DNA from 2 places in the Mycobacterium sp. pUA109 genome. Region 2 is predicted to be linked to the other one. Evidence: riboswitches for the same ligand, from Rfam matches in the RefSeq annotation. Region 2 holds a riboswitch; the other holds the start of a gene.
What was found. Region 2 has a riboswitch for magnesium ahead of ACAG26_RS06075 (stealth family protein). Riboswitches for the same ligand answer to the same signal wherever they lie in the genome.
Positions count from the first base shown of each region.

Region 1: it holds a riboswitch for magnesium, as region 2 does, so the genes downstream of both, ACAG26_RS10060 (Rv1535 family protein) here and ACAG26_RS06075 (stealth family protein) in region 2, are expected to answer to the same signal.

Region 1 covers NZ_JBGGKS010000007.1:35,753-39,932, reverse strand. Annotated here, with positions in the region: TPP riboswitch at 1-85, opposite strand, end outside; gene ACAG26_RS10065 (MFS transporter) at 195-1,961, shown strand; M-box (ykoK) riboswitch at 2,045-2,216, shown strand; gene ACAG26_RS10060 (Rv1535 family protein) at 2,523-2,726, shown strand; gene ACAG26_RS10055 (hypothetical protein) at 2,844-3,122, opposite strand; partial or broken gene ACAG26_RS10050 (HAD-IC family P-type ATPase) at 3,052-4,180, opposite strand, start outside.
Region 2 covers NZ_JBGGKS010000004.1:95,770-99,949, reverse strand. Annotated here, with positions in the region: gene ACAG26_RS06090 (ubiquitin-like protein Pup) at 1-167, shown strand, start outside; gene prcB (proteasome subunit beta) at 164-1,051, shown strand; gene prcA (proteasome subunit alpha) at 1,048-1,803, shown strand; M-box (ykoK) riboswitch at 1,904-2,077, shown strand; gene ACAG26_RS06075 (stealth family protein) at 2,164-3,654, shown strand; gene ACAG26_RS06070 (phosphodiesterase) at 3,672-4,180, opposite strand, start outside.

The DNA of each region.
Region 1 (4,180 bases), on a different contig from region 2:
GCATTACCCGGTCAGGTTCGTACGGTCGACGGCGCCCTTAGCCGTCCTCTCAGCGCGCTTCGCGCACGCTCCCGTGGTTGTCGGGCGGACCGTTCCCACGCTAGCGCAGCGGACCGCTGCGCTGCAGGCCCGTGGGGGCAAGAATTAGACCGAAATCATTTGCATAGCTAATATATGCGTTTTGTGGTGACCCGATGACGATTGAGATCCCGACAACACCGCCCGGCGCCGACCCGTCGACGGTCGACTCCGGTGCCGTCGCGACCGCGCGTCGCCGGCTGGCCTACGACCACGACCACCCGTTTTACAAGTGGGTTGCGCTGTCCAACACCACGCTGGGTGTGCTGATGGCGACCATCAACTCGTCGATCGTGTTGATTTCACTGCCGGCGATCTTCCGCGGCATCGGGCTCAACCCGCTGGACCCGTCCAACGTCAGCTACCTGCTGTGGATGTTGATGGGCTACCTGCTGGTCTCCGCGGTGCTGGTGGTGCTCTTCGGGCGGCTGGGCGACATGTTCGGCCGGGTGCGCATCTACAACCTGGGATTCGCCCTGTTCACCGTCGGCGCGGTGGCGCTATCGGTGGATCCGTTCCACCTCGGCCCCGGCGCGGTCTGGCTGATCGCGTGGCGGGTGGTCCAAGGCGTCGGCGGCGCCATGCTGATGGCGTCGTCGGGGGCGATCCTCACCGACGCGTTCCCGGCGAACCAGCGTGGCATGGCGCTGGGCATCAACCAGGTCGCCGCGGTGGCCGGCTCGTTTCTCGGGCTGTTGCTGGGCGGGGCGCTCTCGGAGTGGGACTGGCGGGCCATCTTCTGGGTCGGGGTGCCGATCGGCGTGCTGGGCAGCATCTGGTCGATGCGGTCACTGCACGAGCTGGGCGAGCGAAGCCCGGGGCGGCTGGACTGGGCCGGCACCGCCACCCTGGGGGTGGGATTGACCGTGCTGCTCACCGCCATCACCTACAGCATTCAGCCGCACGGGGATTCGCCGACCGGATGGACCAACCCGTGGGTGCTGGGCGCGCTTGCGCTGGGGGTGGCCGCGATCGCGGTGTTCAGCGTGATCGAGTTGCGGGTGCGCTACCCGATGCTCGACGTGCGGCTGTTCAAGAACAGGGCCTTCGCTTTCGGCAACGTGGCCGCGCTGATGTCGGCGGTGGGCAGCGGCGGTTTGCAGTTCATGCTGATCATCTGGCTGCAGGGCATCTGGCTGCCGCTGCACGGTTACAGCTACGAATCGACCCCGCTGTGGTCGGGGATTTACCTGCTGCCGATGACCTGCGGTTTCCTGCTGGCCGGTCCGCTGTCCGGGGCGCTGTCCGACCGGTGGGGGGCCCGCCCGTTCACCGTCGGCGGGATGCTGGCGGCGGCCACCACGTTCGTGGCGCTGATCCTGATCCCGGTGAACTTCCCCTACTGGTTGTTCGCGGTGCTGGTGTTCCTCAACGGCCTCGGCGGGGGCGTGTTCACCGCGCCCAACGCCGCGGTGATCATGTCCAGCGTTCCGGCCGACCACCGCGGCTCGGCATCGGGGGTGCGGGCCACCGTGTTCAGCGCCGGCATGTCGCTGTCGATCGGGGTGTTCTTCTCGCTGATGATCGTCGGGTTGGCCAATTCGCTTCCGGGCGCGATGAACTCGGGGCTGCGCGAGCACGGGGTGCCGGCCGGTATCGCCGACCAGGTGGCCCACACCCCGCCGGTGGGCAGCCTGTTCGCCGCGTTCCTGGGCTACAACCCGATCGCTGAACTGTTGGCGCCGTCGGGGGCCCTGCAGCGGCCGGGCGTGCAGGCCGACGTGCTGACCGGGCACACCTTCTTCCCGTTGCTGATCTCCGGGCCGTTCCACACCGGGCTGGTGGTGGTGTTCCTGGCCGCCACCCTGATGATGGTGCTCGGCGCGCTGACCTCCCTGGTCTCGCCCGGTCGGTACGCGACCGAGGTGCGGCCCGCCGGCTGACCCGCCGCCCTCACAGCGGGTTCACAGTGGGTTCACGGCGATTCGGATTGACCCGGGTGGCACCCTGATGCAGTATGGAACGGCAAGCACCTCGTTAGGTGAGGCGGCTACACGGACATAGGCCACTGACCCCGAACGTCGAAAGACGCCCCGGGTCAGGACAGCTCCTCCCGGCTTAAGGGTTGAGCCCAAGTGGCTTCCGGGATTCCCGGATCACGCCGTGTAGTGCCGAAGCTCTGACGAGAGGGGTGCGGCTCTTCCGGCGATCGCCGGGTCCGCCTCCTGCCGTGTGAACCATGGCGCGTAGCCACGCGTCGCGACCGAGAGGAGGTGAGGGACGAGTGAGTTCCAGTGATAGTCCGTGCCGATATCCGGCGTCCGTGTCGTCCCGAACCGATCGGTCGCGCGCCGCAATCAGCTGAGCAATCGCTCCTGGACAGGTAACCGCAAGGCGTTCATCGCCTGAGCAGGGCCTACCCGCTGGCGTGTGCGGATCCCTTCCGTGACAACCGGTGCCGCTTCCTGAAGTACTTCCCGGATTTTGTCCACTAGGAGGCAACCATGGTTGCGATTGCTTACACCGACATCACAGCGCCCGTGCAGCCGGTCCGCCCGGCCAAGAAGGCGCTGCACAAGCTGGACCGCCAGGCGGTCAGCACCATGTCTGACCCCGTGGTGGATATGACGACCCGGCTGCTCAGCGTTCCGCTGCACCAGCTCTACGCCCTGCTGTGGCGGGTCGGGGTGCTCTCGGTCGACGACTGAGGCCCGCCGCCCGCACCCAGCCCAGCTCACCGAAATCGACGCCAGCGCGAGAACGTCCGAGAGGACCTCGCGCTGGCGTCGATCTGGGCGGGGGTAGGAGGGTACGGCACCAGCCGGTCAGGCCTCCTCGAGGGCCTCGCCGAACTGCTCCAGCAGCTGGTTGTGGTGGTTTTGGGCCAGGATGTGCCCGGCGGCCACCGCGATGGCGACCGGCCAGTCGATGATCTCGAAGGCGGCCAACGCCAGCAATCCGCCGTAGTAGGCCAGCTGGTCGGGCCGCGGCACCGTCACCTTGCCCAGCAGCGGCAGGTTCACCGCGAACGTTTCACCGGCGCGGATATGCGCGACGGCTTCGCGCTGGGAGGTACCGCGGCCTGACTTCTTCTCGACCATCATTCGCCTTCCGGTAGCGGGGATGTCATGGCCAGGTTCGGACGCAGCTCGACCACCGGCGCCGGGGCCGACCCGTTGGTCGCCGGTCCCGCGCCGTTGGTGCTGGCGTCGCCGGCGGCGGGCTCGGGTGCGGTGTCGGCGTCGTCGCGCCGCTCCTCCGCGGCGGGGCCGGTCACCAGCCGGGGCAGCACCGCCGCCGCGGCGGTGGCCGCGGCGGCGGTGCCCAACGCCTGCGTCCAGCCCACCGGGCCCAGCGGCGTGCAGCCCAGCAGCTGCGACACCCCGGGAATGCTGATCAGGGTGGCCATCGCGCCCAGCGAACCGACCGCGGTGAGCACCACCAGCCGGTCGTGGGAATCCAGCAGGGTCTGGCCCAGCTGCGCGGAGACCAGCGCCACCAACGCGACGGTGGCCGCGCGCCGGGGCCGCCCGGTGACCGAGGCCAGCGCCCACGCCGTCACCGCCGCCCCCGCCGTGGTGGCGCCGCGCACCGCGACGGTGCGCCACAACGCGGCCGGGTCCGGGCCGCGGGCGCCGGTGGGGGCCGGCCCGCTCGGTGCGCTGACCGCCAGGGCGGTGGCCGGCAGCGCGTCGGTCAGCATGTTCACCAGCAGCAGCTGGCGGGTGTTCAGCGGGGAGCGCCCGGTGATCGCGCTGCCCACGATCGCGAACCCCACCTCGCCGGCGTTGCCGCCGAGCAGCACCGACACCGCGGCCTGCACCCGCTGCCACAGCTGGCGGCCCTCCTCGAGGGCATCCATCAGCGCCTCGATGCGGCCGTCGAGCAGCACCACGTCGGCGGCGGTGCGGGCCGGGTCACTGCCGTGCGCGACCACGCCGATCCCGACGGTGGCCGCGCGGATCGCGGCCGCGTCGTTGGCGCCGTCGCCGACCATCGCGCACACCCGGCCGGTGCGTTCCAGCGTCTGCACGATCTGCACCTTGTTCTCCGGGGACATCCGGGCGAACACCACCCGCTCGGTGACCGCCCGCTCCTGGTCTTTGCGCGACAACGCCTCCCACTCGGTGCCGCTGATCACCTGCTCGGCGGTGACCGGCAC
Region 2 (4,180 bases):
GTGGCGACGGCGACGACGAGGACCTCACCGGCAGCACTGCGGCGGGCCAGGAGCGTCGCGAGAAGCTAGCCGAAGACACCGATGACCTGCTCGACGAGATCGATGACGTGCTCGAGGAGAACGCCGAGGACTTCGTGCGGGCATACGTCCAAAAGGGCGGACAGTGACCTGGCCGTTCCGCGATCATCTGCCCCTCAACTCAGCATTAGCCAATCCGTCGGTCGACCTGTCGTCATTCTCTGAATTCCTGCGGCGTCAGGCGCCGGAACTGCTGCCGACCGGCCTGAGCGCCGGCGGCGCAGGTGAGGGCGCCGCCGGCCAGCTGCCGCACGGCACCACGATCGTCGCGTTGAAATACCCGGGCGGGGTGGTCATCGCCGGGGACCGCCGCTCGACGCAGGGCAATATGATCGCCGGCCGCGACGTGCAGAAGGTGTACGTCACCGACGAGTACACCGCGACCGGTATCGCCGGCACCGCGGCGATCGCCGTCGAGTTCGCCCGGCTCTACGCGGTGGAACTCGAGCATTACGAGAAGCTGGAAGGGGTGCCGCTGACGTTCGCCGGTAAGGTCAACCGGCTGGCGATCATGGTGCGCGGCAACCTCGGTGCGGCGATGCAGGGCCTGGTGGCGTTGCCGCTGCTGGCCGGCTACGACATCGACGCGGACGACCCGCAGACCGCCGGGCGCATCGTGTCGTTCGACGCCGCCGGCGGCTGGAACGTCGAGGAAGAGGGCTACCAGGCGGTGGGCTCGGGCTCGATCTTCGCCAAGTCGTCGATCAAAAAGCTGTACTCGCGGGTGACCGACGCCGATTCGGCGCTCAAGGTCGCCGTGGAGGCGCTGTACGACGCCGCCGACGACGACTCGGCCACCGGCGGACCGGATCTGGTCCGCGGCATCTACCCGACCGCGGTCACCATCGACACCGACGGCGCCGTGGACGTGTCCGAGCAACGGATCGCCGCACTGGCCCGCGAGGTGATCGAAAGCCGAACCCGCGCGGACACCGCCGGTCCCGACAAGCCCAAACGGCGGGGTGCGAAGTGAGTTTTCCGTACTTCATTTCGCCCGAGCAGGCGATGCGCGAGCGCAGCGAGCTCGCGCGCAAGGGCATCGCCCGGGGGCGCAGCGTGGTGGCGCTGGCCTACGCCGACGGGGTGCTGTTCGTCGCGGAGAACCCGTCGCGGTCCCTGCAGAAGATCAGCGAACTCTACGACCGGGTCGGGTTCGCCGCGGCGGGCCGGATCAACGAGTTCGAAAACCTGCGCCGCGGCGGCATCCAGTTCGCCGACACCCGCGGCTACGCCTATGACCGCCGTGATGTCACCGCCCGCCAGCTGGCCAATGTCTACGCCCAAACGCTGGGCACCATCTTCACCGAGCAGGCCAAACCGTATGAGGTGGAGTTGTGCGTGGCCGGGGTCGCCTACCAAGGCCAGTCCAAACCGTCTGAGCTGTACCGGATCACCTATGACGGGTCGATCACCGACGAGCCGCATTTCGTGGTGATGGGCGGCACGACGGAGCCGATCATCGCCGCGCTCAAGGAGTCCTACGCGGAGAACGCCGAACTGGCCGACGCGCTGCGGATCGCCGTCGACGCGCTGAAGAAGACCGACGGCGGCAACGGTTCGGAGCCGCGGCCGCTGGGGCCCGGCACCCTCGAGGTGGCCATCCTGGACGCCAACCGGCCCAAGCGGGCGTTTCGGCGGATCACCCGTTCCGCACTGGAATCCCTGCTGCCGCAGCCGGAAGCGGCGAAGACCGACTCCTCGGAGCCGGACCAACCCGCCGACTGACCCGCGGTAATGGACGGCGAGGGGGGTTCCGGCGGCCGTCCACGGTCTCCAGCCCGACGAAACTCGAGTTGCCGCGTCCGCAAAACGGTGTACCCTCGCGGATGCACCTCGTTAGGCGAGGCTTCTGGCGTGAACACAGGCCACTGATCTGACGACGTCGAGAGACGCCCAAGATCAGGACAGATCTCCCCGGCTTAAGGGGTGATCCCAAGTGGCTTCCCGGCTGTACGGGGATACGTCGCCCAGTGCCAAAGCTCAACGTGTGAGGGCACCGTCGCCGCTCGACCGCTCCGCGGAACCCCTCATTGTGCGCGTGTGAACCGGCATTGAGCGTGGAAGGCAGGTGGACCCGTGACCAGCATGATCGAAGCTCCCGTTGTTGGCTCAACCCATGGGCTGCGCCTGACCCCCTATGAGGGGATGGCGCAGGACCTGGTGTTCCTGCGCGCCGAACTCGACGCGGCAGGTATCCCGTTTCTGCTCATCCGCGGTGCCGACGGGCGTCCCGCCCTGGTCGTGGACATCGCCCGGCGCGCCCGGGTGGCCGAGGTGTTGATGGCCGCCTGCCTGGAAATGCCGTTGCGGGCCAAGGTTTACGACGGGATTGGGCGCCGCTCGGTGTCGCTGGCCGACGGGCTGCTGTCGGTGGCGCCGGACCCGCGGCTGCTGCGGGTGTTCCGTCGCCGCGAATGCCCGCGGTCCGGGCTGCGTTACGGGGCCTCGGCCGGGGTGGAGTTGCAGTTTTGGGTGTTCGACGGCCAGCAGGCCATCTGCCCGATCGAGAACTCCCTGACCCGGAAGGTGCTGCCGCTCAGCGACATCGTCCACACCACGGTGGACCTGCACGGCCACACCTGGCCGACGATCGCCGGGATGTTCACGCCGCACGCCGGTGATATCACGTTCGACATCGACATGGTGTTCTCCTGGGTCGACGGCAACGACCCGGAGTTCCGGGCGCGGCGGTCCGCCGCGATGGCGAATCACGTTGTCGGCGAAGGCGACGACGCCGACGCCCGGATCCGCCAGATCGACGAGCTGCGCTACGCGCTGCGGTCGGTGCACGCCTTCGCGCCGTGGGTGCGCCGCATCTTCATCGCGACCGATTCACCGGTGCCGTCGTGGCTGGCCCCGCACCCCAAGGTCACCATCGTGCGGGCCGAGGAGCATTTCACCGACCTGACCGCGCTGCCGGTGTACAACAGCCACGCGGTGGAGACCCAGCTGCACCACATTCCGGGCCTGGCCGAGCATTTCCTGTACTCCAACGACGACATGTTCTTCGGCCGGCCGCTGTCGCCAGCGATGTTCTTCTCGCCCGGCGGGGTGACGAAGTTCATCGAGGCCGGCACCCGGATCGGGCTGGGCGCCAACCATCCCGACCGCAGCGGCTTCGAGAACGCGGCGCGGGTCAACCGGCAGCTGCTGTGGGAGAAGTTCGGCAAGATCATCACCCGCCACCTGGAGCACACCGCCGCACCGCTGCGTAAGAGCGTGCTGCACGAGCTCGAGGCCGAGTTCCCCGCGGACTTCGCCCGCACCCAGGCGAGCCGGTTCCGGGCCAGCACCGACATCTCGGTCACCAACTCGCTGTACCACTACTACGCCTTGATGAGCGGGCGCGCGGTGCAGCAGGAGGCCGCCAAGATGCTGTACGTGGACACCACGCTGCGCTCGGGGCTGGCGAAACTGCCGGGGCTGCTGAAGAAGCGCAAGGTCGACTTCTTCTGCCTCAACGACGGCAGCTTCCCCGAGGTCGATGCCGCCGAACGGGCCCGGGTGGTCGGCGCGTTTCTGGACAGCTACTTCCCGGTGCCGGCGCCGTGGGAGCGGGTCGCCGCCGACGAGTGAGCGGCAAGCGGCTCGCGCTACGCCCGGGTGGGCTGCTGGGCCACGCGTGGGATACGCGCGGCGGGCAGGATGCTCACCCCGGCGTCGGCCAGCTCCCGGTCCACTGCCGCCGGCGGCACGAACCGCCCCACCGTGGGCCCGGCGGCCAGCGGAACCACGGTGTGTACCACCGTGTCCGGGTAGCAGTGCACCAGGTTGAATGCCTGCGCGCCGTCGCGGCCCCGGGTCCCGGCGCTGAGCAGGTCCTGGGTGTAGCAGGTCGCCGAGGCCACCGAGACGGGGATGCCGGCGAAGGTGGCCGCGGTGGAGTAGTGCAGGTGCCCGGCCAGGATGGCGCGCACATCGGTGCCGTCCAGCACCTCGGCCAGTGCCGCTTGATCGCGGAGTTCCACCAGCGCGGCGAGGTCCTGCACGCTGGGGACCGGCGGGTGGTGCATGGCCAGAATGGTGCCGAACGGGGCGGGCTCGGCCAGTTGCGTGGCTAGCCACTCCAACTGCTGCGCGCTGAGCTCCCCGTGGTGGTGGC